DNA from 2 places in the Cellulosimicrobium sp. TH-20 genome. Region 1 is predicted to be linked to the other one. Evidence: riboswitches for the same ligand, from Rfam matches in the RefSeq annotation. Region 1 holds a riboswitch; the other holds the start of a gene.
The links. A riboswitch is a leader RNA that binds a small molecule or an ion and turns the genes downstream of it on or off. The one in region 1 is predicted to bind thiamine pyrophosphate.
Positions count from the first base shown of each region.

Region 2: another riboswitch for thiamine pyrophosphate. It lies ahead of B8281_RS06090 (thiamine ABC transporter substrate binding subunit); the one in region 1 lies ahead of thiO (glycine oxidase ThiO).

Region 1 is NZ_CP020857.1:3,877,061-3,884,824, forward strand. Features, by position in the region: gene guaA (glutamine-hydrolyzing GMP synthase) at 1-545, opposite strand, end outside; gene thiE (thiamine phosphate synthase) at 588-1,301, opposite strand; TPP riboswitch at 1,346-1,448, shown strand; gene thiO (glycine oxidase ThiO) at 1,438-2,712, shown strand; gene thiS (sulfur carrier protein ThiS) at 2,718-2,951, shown strand; gene B8281_RS17300 (thiazole synthase) at 2,961-3,803, shown strand; gene B8281_RS17305 (ThiF family adenylyltransferase) at 3,903-5,219, opposite strand; gene B8281_RS17310 (DUF3817 domain-containing protein) at 5,216-5,662, opposite strand; gene B8281_RS17315 (ABC transporter ATP-binding protein) at 5,784-7,580, shown strand; gene B8281_RS17320 (ABC transporter ATP-binding protein) at 7,577-7,764, shown strand, end outside.
Region 2 is NZ_CP020857.1:1,361,264-1,369,027, forward strand. Features, by position in the region: gene B8281_RS06065 (GntR family transcriptional regulator) at 1-101, shown strand, start outside; gene B8281_RS06070 (hypothetical protein) at 90-1,505, opposite strand; gene B8281_RS06075 (DUF4235 domain-containing protein) at 1,563-1,838, opposite strand; gene B8281_RS06080 (ABC transporter permease) at 1,945-4,482, opposite strand; gene B8281_RS06085 (ABC transporter ATP-binding protein) at 4,479-5,249, opposite strand; TPP riboswitch at 5,559-5,663, shown strand; gene B8281_RS06090 (thiamine ABC transporter substrate binding subunit) at 5,746-6,837, shown strand; gene B8281_RS06095 (iron ABC transporter permease) at 6,941-7,764, shown strand, end outside.

The DNA.
Region 1 (7,764 bases):
CCGTAGAGGCGACGCTCGCGGTCCTCGAACGCGGCGACCGGCGAGCCCGACGACGTCGCGAGGACCTCGAAGCCCTCGGGCGCGCGGTGCACGGCGTCGCCGTGGCTCATCCACGTGGTCTGGTTCTGCGGCGTGCCGTCGAGCAGCACGCCCGCGGCGCACACCTCGACCTCGGTGCCGCCGTACTCGCGCAGGCCCGTCTGGGCGACCTCGCCGCCGAGGGCCTTCGCCATGGCCTGGAAGCCGTAGCAGATGCCCATGACGGGCACGCCTGCCTCGAACAGCGCCGGGTCGACGAACGGGGCACCCGTCGCGTACACGGACGAGGGGCCGCCCGAGAGGATGATCGCGGCCGGGTCCTTCGCGAGCATCTGCTCGACCGTGAAGGTGTGCGGCACGATCTCGGAGTAGACCTTGGCCTCGCGCACGCGGCGCGCGATGAGCTGCGCGTACTGGGCGCCGAAGTCGACGACGAGCACGGGCCGCGGGGTCGAGGCCACCTCGGCGGTGGTGGGGGTGTCGGGAGCGGTGGCGGGTGACGTCACCCGTCCAGGATAGTCGCCGTGCGGCGGGGCTCGTCCCGCGTCTCAGGCGTCGGCGGGCACCTCGGCGCGCGCCGCGACGCGCTCGCGCAGGGCGCGGGCGGCCGCCTCCGGGTCGCTCGCCGCCGTGATCGCGCGCACCACCACGATCCGGGTCGCGCCCGCGTCGAGGACCGCGTCGAGCCGGTCCGCGTCGATCCCGCCGATCGCGAACCAGGGCGTCGCGGGCCGGGTCGCCGCGACGTCCCGCAGCAGGTCGAGGCCGACGGCGGCCCGCCCCGGCTTCGTCGGGGTCGCCCACAGCGGACCCACGCAGAAGTAGTCCACCGCCGGGTCGGCCTCCGCCGCGGCCGCCTGCGCGGCCGAGTGCGTGGACCGGCCGAGCACGGGCCCCGCGCCGAGCAGCGCCCGCACGGCCGGGACCGGCAGGTCGCCCTGGCCCATGTGCACGACCGGCGCGCCCGTGACCGACGCCACGTCCGCCCGGTCGTTCACGGCCCACAGCGCGCCGTGCTCCGTCGCGACGCGCGCGACGAGCTCCTGGAGCTCGAGCTCCCGCGCGACGTCGAGCGTCTTGTCGCGGAGCTGCACGACGTCCACCCCGCCCGCGAGCGCCGCCCGCAGGAAGTCCTCGAGGTCGCCGCGCTCCTCGCGCGCGTCCGTGCAGAGGTAGAGCCGCGCGTCGGCGAGCCGGGCGCGTGCGGCGTCCCCTGCCGACGGGGCGGGAGTGGCCGGGGTGGTGGAGGTCTCGGAGCTCACCCGCGGGAGCCTAGCCTCGGCGGGCCCACGGCAGGAGGTACTGTGGCCGACAGCACGGGAGCCCCGCACGGGGCTGAGAGGGCGTCGCCGCCGACCGTCGAACCTGATCTGGGTCATGCCAGCGAAGGGAGCGCACATGAGCCTGTCCGTCCACCCGTCCGCGGGTGGCTCCGTCGTGCCCGACGGCGCGCGTGACGTCGTCGTCGTGGGGGGCGGGATCGTGGGTCTCGCCGTCGCGTGGCGCGCGGCGCGCGCGGGCCTGACCGTCACGGTGCTCGACCCGACGCCGGGCGCGGGCGCGACCCATGCCGCCGCGGGGATGCTCGCGCCGGTGACCGAGGCCGACTTCGGGGAGGAGGCCGCCCTGCGGCTCCACCTCGCGGCCGCCGCGGCGTGGCCGGCGTTCGCCGCGGACCTGCGCGCGGCGACGGGGGTGGACGTCGGGCTGCGGATCGCCGGGACGCTCACCCTCGCCTACGACGCGGACGACCTCGCGCTGCTCCGCCGCGTCCTCGCGCTGCACGCCGCGCACGGTCTCGTGTCGCACGAGCTCACCGTCGCCGACGCGCGCCGACGCGAGCCGTACCTGGGCCCGCGCGTCGCCGGGGCGGCGTGGGCCCCCGCGGACCACGCCGTCGACCCGCGCGCGACGCACGCCGCGCTGCTCGCCGCGCTCGGCGGACGCGACACCGCGGGTGCGGGCTCGGCCACCGGGGCGCGCGTCGTCCGCGCGTCCGCGACCCGGCTCGCGCTCGATGCCGGGCGCGTGGTCGGCGTGCACGACGACGCGGGCCGGCTCCACCGCGCGGGTGCGGTCGTCGTCGCGGCGGGCTGGCAGTCGGGCGCCCTGCTCGCGGACGTGCCGGGCGTCGTCGTGCCCACGCGGCCGGTGAAGGGTCAGACGCTGCGGCTCGACGCGGGCCCGGACCTCGCGCTGGAGCACGTCGTGCGCGGGCTCGTGCAGGGCCGGCCGGTGTACGTCGTGCCGCGCGACCCCGAGCCTGCCGGCCCGCGCGCCGGGCACCGGGAGGTCGTCGTCGGGGCCACCACCGAGGAGAACCCGGACGACCGCCGCGCCACCGCCGGCGGGGTCTTCGCGCTCCTGCGGGACGCCCGCGCCCTCCTGCCGGGGATCGACGAGGCCGCGCTGGTCGAGGTGACGCCGCGGGGGCGCCCCTCGACCCCGGACAACCTCCCGCTCGTCGGGCCGACGGACGTCCCGGGGCTGCACCTCGCGACGGGCCACGGCCGCAACGGCATCCTGCTCGCCCCGCTCACGGCCGACGCCGTCGTCGCCGGGCTCGGCGGGCTCTCCGGCCTGGGCGGGACCGAGCCCGGCGACGACGTCGCGACCGCCCTCGCCACCGCCCGCACCGACCGCTTCGCCCGCACCGCCACGACACCGAGGTGAGACCCGTGACCGCACCCGCACCCACCGCGCTCGTCAACGGCGAGCCGTACCCGCTCGACGGCGACGTCGACCTGGAGCGGCTCGTCGCCGCGCTCGTCCCCGCCTACGTCGCCGACGGCACGCCGCAGGGCGTCGCGGTGGCCGTCGGGGACGCCGTCGTGCCGCGCGGCGCCTGGGCGACGACCGTCGTCGCGCCCGGGGACCGCATCGAGATCGTCACCGCCGTCCAGGGCGGCTGAGGAGGACCCATGACCACGACCGACGTCTCCCCCGCCACCGCGAGCGGCCCGGCCTGCGCCGACGACCCGCTCGTCGTCGCCGGCACCCCGATCGGGTCGCGCCTCGTCATGGGCACCGGCGGGGCCGCGAACCTGCTCACGCTCGAGGACGCGCTCGTCGCGTCGGGCACCGCTCTGACGACCGTCGCGATGCGACGCGTCGCCGTCCGCGCCGGCGGGGACGCGAGCCCCGACGCGGGGATCTGGGCGCTGCTCGCCCGCCTCGGCATCCGCGCGCTGCCCAACACCGCCGGGTGCTTCTCGGTGCGGGAGGCCGTGCTCACCGCGCACCTCGCGCGCGAGGCGTGCGGCACCGAGTGGGTCAAGCTCGAGGTGATCGCCGACGACGTGACCCTCCTGCCCGACCCGGTCGGCCTCGTCGAGGCGGCGGACCAGCTCGTGCGCGACGGGTTCGTCGTGCTGCCCTACACGAACGACGACCCGATCCTCGCCCGACGGCTGGAGGACGTCGGCTGCGCGGCGGTCATGCCCCTCGGGGCGCCCATCGGCACGGGGCTGGGCATCCTCAACCCGCGCAACATCGAGGCGATCGCCGCCGCGGCCCGAGTGCCTGTGATCCTCGACGCGGGGATCGGCACGGCGTCCGACGCCGCGCTCGCCATGGAGCTCGGCTGCGACGGCGTGCTCCTCGCGACGGCCGTCACGCGCGCCGCCGACCCGGTCCGCATGGCCCGCGCGATGCGCCTCGCCGTCGAGTCGGGTCGGCTCGCCGCGGGCGCCGGGCGCATCCCCCGCCGCGAGGGCGCCCTGGCGAGCTCGTCCCCGCAGGGCCGCCTCGACCTGGCTCTCTGACCCCGTCGACCAGGCCGTCCCGGCGGGCCGACCAGGCCATCCCGGCTCGTCCGCCGACCAGGACGCACCACGACCACCTGGTCGACGTGCAGGGGGACGCTAGGGGGCGAGAGTTTCCAGGGCGGCGAGGAGGGCGGGGACGCCGCCGACGACGGAGCGTGCGTCGAAGCCCGCGGCGCGGGCGGCGTCGGCGACGCGGGCCGACCGGCCGCCGACCGCGCACACCACGAGCACCGGGCGGTCGGCGGGCAGGTCCGCGAGCGCCGCGGCGGCACCGGGGTCCTGCGCGCCGCCGAGGAACGCGCCGCTCGGGACGAGCGTCGACCCGGGGAGCGGGCGCACCTGCGCCTCCCAGTCCTCGCGGACGTCGAGGAGGAAGGGTGCGGCGTCGTCGGCCCGCAGCAGGGCGGCCGCGTCGGGGGCGGACACGTCGCGCGGCGCGGGCCCCGCTGCCCCGGTCGACCCCGCCCCGGCGCCGGGCACCGCCACGGCCGACCCCGCGGGCCGGAGCCCGCAGAACGCGGCGTAGGCGTCGTCGCCCGGCAGGAGCGCAGTGACGGGCTCGCGCGTCGGGTCGGCGCGCACGGTGAGCTGGCGCCACGAGAGGTCGAGGGCGTCGTAGACGGCGAGGCGGCCGAGCAGCGTCGTGCCGGCGCCGGTGACGAGCTTGATCGCCTCGGTCGCCATGACCGAGCCGACGGTGCCGCACATCGCGCCGAACACGCCGCCGGTCGCGCAGTCGGGTGCCGCGCCCGGGGGCGGCGGGACGGGGAACACGTCGCGGTAGGTGACCCCGCGCGGGCCCTGCTCCCCCGACCCCGCCGCAGGGTCGGGACCCGCGGCGTCCGGGTGCGGGGCGTCGTCGGGCACGGCGAACCGGGGCGCGGCCCAGAAGACGCTGACCTGTCCCTGGAAGCGGTAGATCGAGCCCCAGACGACGGGCAGGCCGAGGACCTCGGCCGCGTCGGAGACGAGGTAGCGGGTCGGGAAGTTGTCGGCGCCGTCGAGCACGACGTCGTAGCCGCGCAGCACGTCGAGCGCATTGTCCGCGTCGAGCCGCAGCGCGTGCTCGACGACGTGGACGTGCGGGTTGACGTCCGCGATGCTCTCGCGCGCGGAGTCGACCTTGCGGCGCCCGACGTCCGACCCGCCGTGGATGACCTGGCGCTGGAGGTTGGACGTGTCGACGGCGTCGTCGTCGACGATGCCGATCGTGCCGACGCCCGCGGCGGCGAGGTAGAGCAGCGCGGGGCTGCCGAGGCCGCCCGCGCCGACGACGAGCACGCGCGCGGCCGCGAGCCGCCGCTGGCCCTCGGTGCCGACGCCCGGCAGCGCGAGGTGGCGCGCGTAGCGCTCGAGCTCCGGCGTCGAGAGCTCGGGACCGGGCGCGACGAGGGGCGCGAGCGGCGTCGTCATGCCGCGTACTGCTCCTCCAGCGCGACGAGCTTCGCGTCGGCCTCGGCGTGCACCTTCTTCTCGAGGATGAACGACATGACCGGGACGACGCCGGCGAACACCATCGTCGCGAGGCGGCCCCAGCCCCAGCGCATCTTGGTCCACAGGTCGAGCACGGTGACGAGGTACACGACGTAGATCCAGCCGTGCGCGAAGGGGATCCAGGACACGTACCGCATGATCCCGTCGACGTCGACGAACTGGCCCACGCCGTACTTGACGAGCATCTCGACGCACAGGATGAGCAGCATCACGCCGGTGATGATCGCGAGGACCCGGTAGCGCGCGAGCGCGCCGCGCGCCTTGCGGATCGCGGTGCGCGCGGCCTGCGCGCTGGGGGCCGCCGCGTCGGCGGGGGCGACGACGGGCGCGTCGGTGGGGGTGGCCGGGTCCTGCGTGGTCATGGGAGAGGTCCTCGTTCCGGGCGAGACGGCCGCGGCGGTCTCCGCCGCGTGCGGTGGCGTGACGCGGTCGCCGCGTTAAACCGTCGCCGCGTGTCGGACGCCGAACCTAGGGTAGAACACCGTGCGACCCCTCCCTCTCCCCGACCCGGGGACCCCCGACCTGCGCGGCCCGTCCCGCTACCTCCTCTGGATCGCCGGGCGCCAGTGGACGGTGCTCACGGTGTCCGTGCTGCTCGGCCTCGGGAACTTCGCGTGCCAGGCGTTCCAGCCGTACATGCTCGGCCGCGCGCTCGACGAGGGGCTCACCGCCGGGTTCGGCGCCGAGCTGTGGCGCTGGGCGGGCCTGCTGCTCGCGCTGGGCCTGGGCATCGTCGTCACGGGCGTGACGCAGCACCGGTTCGACATCGCGAACTGGCTGCGCTCGGCGCTCACGACGTCGCAGCTCGTGGGCGACGTCACGGCCCGCTCGGGCGACGCGATCACCGAGGAGCTCCCGACGGGCGAGGTCGTGTCCACCGTCGCGAGCGACGCGATGCGCGTCGGCCAGCTCTTCTCGATGATGGGCCAGTTCCTCGGCGCGCTCGGCGCGTACGTCGTCGTGGCGGTCATCATGCTCTCGACGTCGCTGCAGCTCGGTCTCGTCGTCGTGCTGGGCCTGCCGGTCGTGGCGGCGGTGCTCGCGCTGCTCGTCAAGCCGCTCCAGCAGCGCCAGGCCGCGCAGCGCGAGGCGCAGGGCCGCCTGACGACGCTCGGCGCGGACACGGTGTCGGGCCTGCGCATCCTGCGCGGGATCGGCGGCGAGGGCGTGTTCGTGGGCCGCTACGCGCGGCAGTCGCAGAGGGTCCGCGAGGCCGGCGTGAAGGTCGCGCACACGCAGGCCACGCTCGACGCGCTCCAGGTGCTCCTGCCCGGCCTGCTCGTCGTGCTCGTCGTCTACCTCGGCGCGACGGCGGCCCTGCGCGGCGAGATCACGCCCGGGCAGCTCGTCGCGTTCTACGGGTACGCGGCGTTCCTCGGCTGGCCGCTGCAGGTCGCGACGCAGATGCTCAACATCGCGACGCGCGCCCATGTCGCCGCGCGCAAGATCGTGCGCGTCCTCGCGGTCGAGCCGGCCGCGGGCGCGACCCCGGCCACCGCGCCCATGCCGCCCGAGGGCAGCCCCCTGGTCGACGAGACGAGCGGCCTGGTGCTCGAGCCGGGACGCGTCGTCGCGCTCGTCTCGGCGGACCCGGACGCGTCGGCGGCCGTCGCGACCCGGCTGGGCCGGTTCGACGACGCCGCGGAGGCGGCCACGCCCGTGCGGCTCGGCGGGACGCCGCTCGCCGCGCTCGACAAGCACGCGCTCCGGCGCCGCGTCGTCGTCGCCGAGGCGACGCCGCAGCTCTTCTCGGGCGCCCTGCGCGACGAGCTCGACGCGCGCGGCACCGCGACGGAGGCCGAGGTGCTCGCCGCGGTGAGCACGGCCGACGCGCACGACGTGCTCGACTCCGTGCCCGACGGCCTCGCGGGCGAGCTGCCCGAGAAGGGGCGGTCGCTCTCGGGCGGCCAGCGTCAGCGCGTCGCGCTCGCCCGGGCGCTCCTCACGGACCCCGAGATCCTCGTCCTCGTCGAGCCGACGAGCGCCGTCGACGCGCACACCGAGGCGCGGATCGCCGCGAGCCTCGCGCACGCCCGCCGCGGGCGCACGACCCTCGTCGTCACGGCGTCGCCGCTCGTGCTCGAGCACGTCGACGAGGTGCTGCTCCTCGAGGACGGCCGGGTCACGGGGCGCGGCACGCACCGCGACCTCGTCGACCGCGCCCACTCCCCCGCGACCGTGCCGGACGACGACGCGGCCCGGTACCTGCGCGTCGTCGGGCGCTCGCTCGACGACACCCCCGCCCTCGCCCGCACCGCACCCGAAGGAGGCCAGGCATGAGGCTCCCCGTCGCCGACGGCCCCGCCGTCCGCGCCGCCGCCGGGCGCCTGTTCGCCCGGCACCGCGGCACGTTCGTGCTCATCGCCGTGCTCCACACCCTGGCCGCGGTCGCGGGCCTCGTGGGGCCGTGGCTCCTCGGCCGGCTCGTCGACGCCGTCACCGAGGGCACCACGTCGTCGTACGT
Region 2 (7,764 bases), 1.7 Mb from region 1:
ACGTCGTCGCGGCAGCGCTGCTGGGGGACCGGCGCGAGGAGAAGGCGGGCGACGCCACCGCTCGGACCGAGGTCGAGCACCCCGTCACGTCAGGGAGCTGAGGCCGCGCCGACCGTGGTCGGCGTGCTCGGCGCCCCGGTGCCGGCGCCGGTGTCCGGCTCCCCGGCCCGCCGCGCCGCCCGCCGCGTGCGCAGGGCGGACGGCAGGCCCAGGCTCGCGAGGAGCGCGTCGGCCGCGGCGGCGAGCAGGACGGTCGTGAGCACCTGCACGACGACGGTCGCGACCGTCTCCAGCGGGCCGACGAGCGCGCGCCACGCGACGATCCCCGGCTGGCCGACGACCGCCTGCGCGGCGGTGAGCACGACCTGCTCGGCGAGCGTGAGGAGCGCGAACGCGACGCAGAAGAGCAGCACCGCGCCCCAGCGGCTGCGCCACAGCATCCCGAGGGCGCCGACGAGGCCGCCGAACCGCCGGCCCGGGTCGAGCATGAGCGCCCACGCCCGCTGGGCGCCGCTCTCGCCGAGCGTCCGATTGAACCGGTCGACGGCGCGGGCCGTGCGGCCGGTCGCCCCGCCGTCGCCCGGCACCGCGTGGGCAGGGTCGACGACGTCGATCGCCTCGACGCCGTACACGATCGTCCCGAGCGTGAGCCACGCGAGCGGGACCACGAGCCCGGTGACGACGCCCGCGACGAGGAGGGACGTCGTCGGGCCCACGGCGTCGACGAGCGGCTTGAGCGCGTCCACGCGCGCGACCACGCCGTCCCACCAGGTCGTCACCTCGACGACGACGACGCGTGTCGACCACCACTCGCGCACGCGCCCGACGAGGGCCGTGACGGTGAACGCGCCGACGACGATCCAGACGACCTCGCAGTAGCCCGCGGCGATGCGCACCGCGGCGGAGCGGGCGCTGTGCCGGGCGTCGCCGTCGCGCGCGGGGACGCCGCGGTCGAGGCGCCGCGCGAGCCGTTCCAGCAGAGTGCGGGCGAGCAGCGCGCCCGCGACGACGAGCACGACGGTGAGCCCGAAGCCCTCGGGGACGGGGCTCGCGGTCTCGATCCCCGCGCCCGCGGCGAACGCGTGGTCGAGCGCGGCGGAGTCGATGTACGCCTGCCAGTCGGACGACAGCCCGCCGTAGAACTCGTAGATGACGAGGTAGGGCACGAGGACCGAGGCGATCGAGCCGAGCAGCGCCCGGACCTCGAGCCGGTCGCGCTCGGTGCGCGGCTCCCGGCGCAGGACGTGCAGCATGACGACGATCCCGACGACCGTCGCGAGCGGCGAGAAGCACAGCACGAGCAGGCCGAGCACCCCGGACGACGGCGCGACGGCGAGCGCGGCCCGCAGCGCGAGCTCGTGCAGCACCTGCGCGAGGACGGCGACCGCGACGAGCGCGGGCCAGTGCCGGGCCAGGAGCCGGCCGGCGTCGGCGAGGACGCGCAGGCCGGCGCGCAGGATCGAGTCCTGAGGGGGCGTCGTCGGGCTCGCCGGCGGGGCGGTCACGCGCGCCAGGCTACCCGGCGGCCCGGCCTCCCTCGCGCGGACGGAGCGGGCCGAGCGTCAGGCGCGCGACGCGAGGCGGGCGACGACGCGCTTCGCCTCCTTGCCCGCGAAGCGGCGGGCGAGGACGCCGACGCCCGCGGCGACGGCGGCGAAGGTCACGGCCTGGACGACGCCGACCTCCTCGTCGTCGAGGTCCTTCGGGGCGTCGTGCCCGGTGACCTTGGCCCAGACGAACGTGACGAGCTTCTGCGCGGCCCAGCCCGCGGCGAAGGTCAGGGCGACGGTCCCGACCTTGAGGGCCAGGGTCTGCTCGTTCTCGTTCGTGTCGGCCACGAGGGGTTCCTCCGTCGGTCGGGGCGCCGGGCGGCGCCGGGCGTGCTCGCACGACCACCGTAGTGCGAAGTCGCCGCCCACGCGTCGCCCGGCGCGCGCACCCGGCTCAGTCGTGGCTCACCGCGTCCAGGACGGGCAGGCGCGCGGCGCGCACCGCAGGCCACACCGCGGCGACGACGCCCACGACGCCGGCGAGCACGAGCATGGCGCCGAGCTGGGCCCACGGCACGGCGAGGGTCGTGAAGCCCTGGTCCGCGAGCACCGACGGGAGCGCGGCGGCGAGGCCGGTCCCCACGGCGAGCCCGACGGCCGTGCCGAACACCGCGACGAGCACGGACTCGATGACGATCGTCGTCGCGAGCTGGGCCCGCCCGAGCCCGACGGCCCGCAGCAGCCCGATCTCGCGCGTCCGCTCCGCGACGGACAGCGCGAGCGTGTTGACGATGCCCAGCACGGCGACGAGGACGGAGAGCCCCAGCAGGGCGTAGACGATCGCGAGGACCGACTCGACCTGGCCGGCGACGTCCGCGGCGAACTCGTCGGCGTCGAGCACGGACGCCACGACGTACGGCGCGACGGCGTCGGTCACGTCGGCGCGGACGGCCGCGAGGTCCGCGCCGGGCTCGGTGTCGAGGAACAGCATCTCCGTCGTCGTCGCGCCGACCGCGGCGGCCACGTCGGGCGGCAGGAGCAGGTCGACGGAGAACGCGTGCGAGTCGACCACCGCGCCGATGCGCACCTCCCGGGCCGGGAGGTCGGGCCGTGCCGGGTCGGCGAGCGTCAGGACGTCGCCCAGGGCCCAGCCGTGCTCGTCGAGCGCGTCCGCCATGACGGCGGCCTCGCCCCGCGCGTACGCGTCGAGGTCCCCCTCGGTCGCGGTCGTGCGCACGGAGCGGCCGAAGCCCTCGGCGGGGAACCCGACGACGAGCTGCGGCTCGCCGTCGACGACGACCTGCCCGTACGTCGTGACGTCGACCGCCGCGACGCCGGGCACGGCGCGGACGTCGTCCGGGACCCCGTCGGGGAGGTACGGCATCGCCGAGCGGACGACGAGGTCGGCCGCGGTCTCCTGGTCGACGATGTCCTGCACGGAGACGCGGGTGGACAGCGCGAGGACGGACGTCGTCGAGACGAGCGCCATCCCGACGACGAGCGCGCCCGCCGTGGCCGCGGTCCGCCGCGGCTGGCGCGTGACGTTGCCGCGCGCGAGACCGCCGAGCGGGCGGACCAGCGCGACGAACGGCGCGGCGAGGACGGTCAGCACCGGGCCGACCGCGAGCGGGGCGAGGAGGAGCACGCCCGCGACGACGCCGGCCGCGCCGAGGCCGAGGAGGGGCGCGCCCCCGCTGCCGACCACGGCCGCCGCGACGACGAGCCCTACGCCCGCGAGCAGCGCGACGGTCCCGGCGACGGCACGGGCCCGCCCGGCTCCGGTGGGCCGGACGACGTCGGCGCGCATCGCCTCCACCGGGCGCACGAGCGCGGCGTGCCGCGCGGGCAGGGCGGCGGCGAGCACCGACACGACGACGCCGACCACGAGCGGGACGGCGACCCCCGTGGCCGTGACGGGCAGCGAGCCGGAGAGCTCCATGCCGACGGCGCCGAGCCCGCTGCGGGCGAGCTGCGCGAGGCCGAACCCGGCCCCGACGCCGAGCAGCGCGCCCACGGCCCCGACGACCGCCGCCTGCCCCACCACCGAACCGAACACCTGCCCGGGCGACGCGCCCACCGCGCGCAGGAGCGCGAGCTCGCGCGTGCGGCGTCGGACGTGCATCGAGAACGTGGTGGTGATGATGAACGTGCCGACGAACAGCGCGAGCGCGGCGAACACCAGCAGGAACGTCGAGACGAACCCGAGCTGGTCGGTGATCGCCTCGCTCGACTCCGCGCGCAGCTCCGCGCCCGTCAGCGCCTCGGCGCCCGCGGGGAGCGCGGTCGCGACGGCGTCGCGCAGCGCCTCGGGGGAGACGCCGTCGGCCGCGTACAGCGCGACCGACGGGACGAGGCCGTCGGGCGCGTACGTCGCGGCGGCGGTCCCGGCGTCGAGCAGGACGATCGTCGCGCCCGCCATCGGCGCGGACAGCGAGAGCTCGCCGACCACGCGCACCGGCCGCACGGCGTCGCCCAGCACGACGTCGGTCGTGTCGCCCACCGCGAGGCCCGACGCCGCGAGCGTCGCCGACTCGAGCGCGACCTCGCTGCCGTCGCGGGGTGCGCGGCCGTCGACCACCTGGGGACCGGGGTCGCGGGGGTCGTAGGCGACGCCGATGCTCGGCGCCTGGCTGCCGAGGACCGCGGTCCCGTCCGCGCCCACGAGCACCGCGGGACCGCTCACCTCGGGGAGCGCGAGCGCGACGTCGTCGCGCGCGCCGAGGTCGCGCGCCAGGTCCGCCGGGACGAGGCTGCGCGCACCGCCTACCTGGGCCGACGTCGACATCAGCGCGTCCCCGGCCGACGACGCGCCGCGCACGTACGCGTCCGCCTGGACCGACGAGGCGACGATGCCGTCGAACGTGGTCGCGAGCATCGCGCGCAGCGCGAACGTGCCGGTCACGAACGCGACGCCGATCGTCACGGCGAGCACCGAGAGGACGAGCTGCGCGCCGTGCGCGCGCACGCCGCGCAGCGCGATCCGGCCCATCATCGGGCGGCCGCCGTCGTCGGCGCCGGGGCGGCGTGCGCCGGGGTCGGCGCGGCGGGCGTGAGGGAGCCCAGCGTGTCGAGGACCGCCTGCGGCGTGGGGTCGTGGAGCTCGGTCACGAGGCGGCCGTCCGCGAGGAAGAGCACCCGGTGGGCGTACGACGCCGCGGTCGGGTCGTGCGTGACCATCGCGACGGACTGACCGAGGTCGTCCACGGACGCGCGCAGGAAGCCCAGGACCTCCGCGGCGGCGCGCGAGTCGAGGTTCCCCGTCGGCTCGTCCGCGAGCACGATCGCGGGTCGCGACACCAGCGCCCGCGCGCACGCGACCCGCTGCTGCTGCCCGCCCGACAGCTCGGCGGGTCGGTGCCCCAGCCGGGGGCGCAGGCCCACGGCGTCGACCACGCGGTCGAACCACTCCTGGTCGACGGGCCGCCGGGCGATCGCGAGCGGCAGCACGATGTTCTCCTCCGCCGTGAGCGTCGGCACGAGGTTGAACGACTGGAAGACGAACCCCAGGCGCGTGCGCCGCAGACGCGTCAGCCGGCGCTCGCTCATCGCGGAGACCGTCTCACCGTCGACGACGACGGTCCCCGCCGTGGGGGAGTCGAGCCCCGCGAGGCAGTGCATGAGTGTCGACTTGCCCGAGCCGGACGGGCCCATGATCGCGGTCAGGCGCCCCCGCTCGAGGTCGACGTCCACGCCGTCGAGCGCACGCACCGCGGCCTCGCCGCGCCCGTACGTCCTCACCAGCCCGCGCGCGGTCGCGATCGCGGGTCGCGCAGCGCCCTCAGCGCCCTCGGCGGGCGGGCCCTCGCGCGGGGTGCTCCGCTGTGCCGCACCTGTCGTCGTCACGTCCTCGTCCGTCCTCTCGTCGTGCCGCTGCGCGGGAGCGTCGTGGCTCGCCGGGCGGCGTCGTCCTGTGGTGGCCGCCGGGGCTCCCGGCGGCCGTACCGACCCTCCCGCGGCGCGCCTGCCCGCGGCATCGGGGGCGGGCCCCGAACCGTCCCTGGTCCGCGGGCGCCGGCGCTCAGGGTTCTCTCAGGGGACTCTCCGGGCGAGGGGCCGGTGTAGGCTCGCGGTGAACGACAGGGGAGCTCCTGGAGGAGCTGAGAGTGCGGACCACCGCAGACCCTCGAACCTGATCCGGTTAGCACCGGTGGAGGAAGTCGGGAATCTCGATCACCTGCTCGCGCGGTCCGTCGCGCCCACCCGGCGCGTGGCTCGTCGGGCCGGTGGACCCCTCCTGAACGTCCAGGGAGGACACATGCAGCACACGACCACCCTCGCCCGCCGCGGCCGGGCCCTCGCGACCGGCGTGGGCGCGACGCTCGCGCTCCTCGCCCTTGCGGCCTGCTCGGGTGGTGACGGCGCCGGGGGCGACGACGCGTCGTCGGGCAGCGGGGGCACGGTCACCCTGGTGACCCACGACTCCTTCGCGGTGAGCGACGACGTGCTCGCCGCGTTCGAGGAGGAGAGCGGGCTCACCGTCGAGCAGGTCGCGCCCGGCGACGGCGGCGCGCTGGTCAACCAGCTGATCCTCACGAAGGACTCGCCCCTCGGCGACGTCGTGTTCGGGATCGACAACACCTTCGCGTCGCGCGCGATCGACGAGGGCGTCCTCGAGCCGTACACGCCCGCCGACGTCTCGGAGTCCGCCGCGTCGTACGCGGTCGGCGACGGCGGCGAGCTCACCGCCGTCGACCTCGGGGACGTGTGCGTCAACGTGGACCACGCGTGGTTCGCCGACGCGGGGATCCCCGAGCCCGTGACGCTCGAGGACCTGGCGAAGCCCGAGTACCGGGACCTCCTCGTCGTGACCAACCCCGCGACGTCGTCGCCGGGCCTCGCGTTCCTCCTCGCGACCGTCGGGGCGTTCGGCGAGGACGGCTGGGAGGACTACTGGGCGGACCTGCGCGCCAACGGCGTGAAGGTCGTCGACGGCTGGTCCGACGCGTACTACGTCGACTTCTCCGGCTCGGAGGGCGCGGGGCCGCGCCCGCTCGTGCTGTCGTACTCGACGTCGCCCGCGTTCACGCTCACCGAGGACGGCTCCGCGTCGACCACGGGTGCGCTGCTCGACACGTGCTTCCGCCAGGTCGAGTACGCAGGCGTGCTCGCGAACGCGAAGAACCCCGAGGGCGCGCAGCAGCTCCTCGACTTCCTCGTGAGCGAGACGTTCCAGGCCGACGTCGCCGACCAGATGTACATGTACCCGGCCGACGACTCCGTCGCGCTGCCCGACGGCTGGGCCGAGTTCGCGCCGCTCGCCGACGAGCCCTTCGAGGTCGCGCCCGCCGACGTCGCGGCGCACCGCGACGAGTGGATCAAGGCATGGACGGCGACGGTCGTCGACTGACCCCCGGTCCCCGAACCCCCGGTCCACGAACGACCACGGCTCTCCCTCGCGGGGTAGAGCCGTGGTCGCGCGGGGTAGAGCCGTGGTTGCGCGGGGGAGAGCCGTGGTGAGGGGTCGGGAGGTCCGGCGGGGCGGCGTCGGGCGCGGGGTGCTGTGGGGTCTGGCGGCGGCGGTGCCGCTCGCGTTCCTCGGGGTGTTCTTCGCGTGGCCGGTCGTCACGCTCGTGGCGCGCGGGTTCGTCGGGGACGACGGCGGCCTCGACCTCTCGGGGTTCGCGGAGGTCTTCTCCGAGCCCCGCACGTGGCGGATCGTCGGCCTCACGCTCTGGCAGGCCGTGCTCGGCACGGCGCTGTCGCTGCTGCTCGGCGTGCCCGGCGCGTACGTGCTGTACCGGTGCCGGTTCCCCGGGCGCCGGGTCGTGCGCGCGCTCGTCACGGTGCCGTTCGTGCTCCCGACCGTCGTCGTCGGCGTCGCGTTCCGGTCGTTGCTCGTGCAGGGCGGCCCGCTCGGGTTCCTGCGGCTCGACGAGACGTTCGCCGCGATCGTCGTCGCGCTCGTGTTCTTCAACTACTCCGTCGTGGTGCGCACGGTCGGCGGCCTCTGGGAGCACCTCGACCCGCGCGCCGAGCAGGCGGCGCGCGCCCTCGGCGCGACGCCGTGGCGCGCGTTCCGCACCGTGACGCTCCCGGCGCTCACGCCCGCGATCGCGAGCGCCGCGTCGATCGTCTTCCTCTTCTGCGCGACGGCGTTCGGCGTCGTGCTCGTGCTCGGCGGCATCCGCTACGGGACGATCGAGACGGAGATCTGGATCCAGACCACGCAGTTCCTCGACCTGCGCACCGCCGCGGTGCTGTCGGTCGTGCAGCTCGTGGTCGTCGCGGCGGCGCTCACGGTCGCGAACCGCACGCGGGCCCGGCGCGAGCGCGC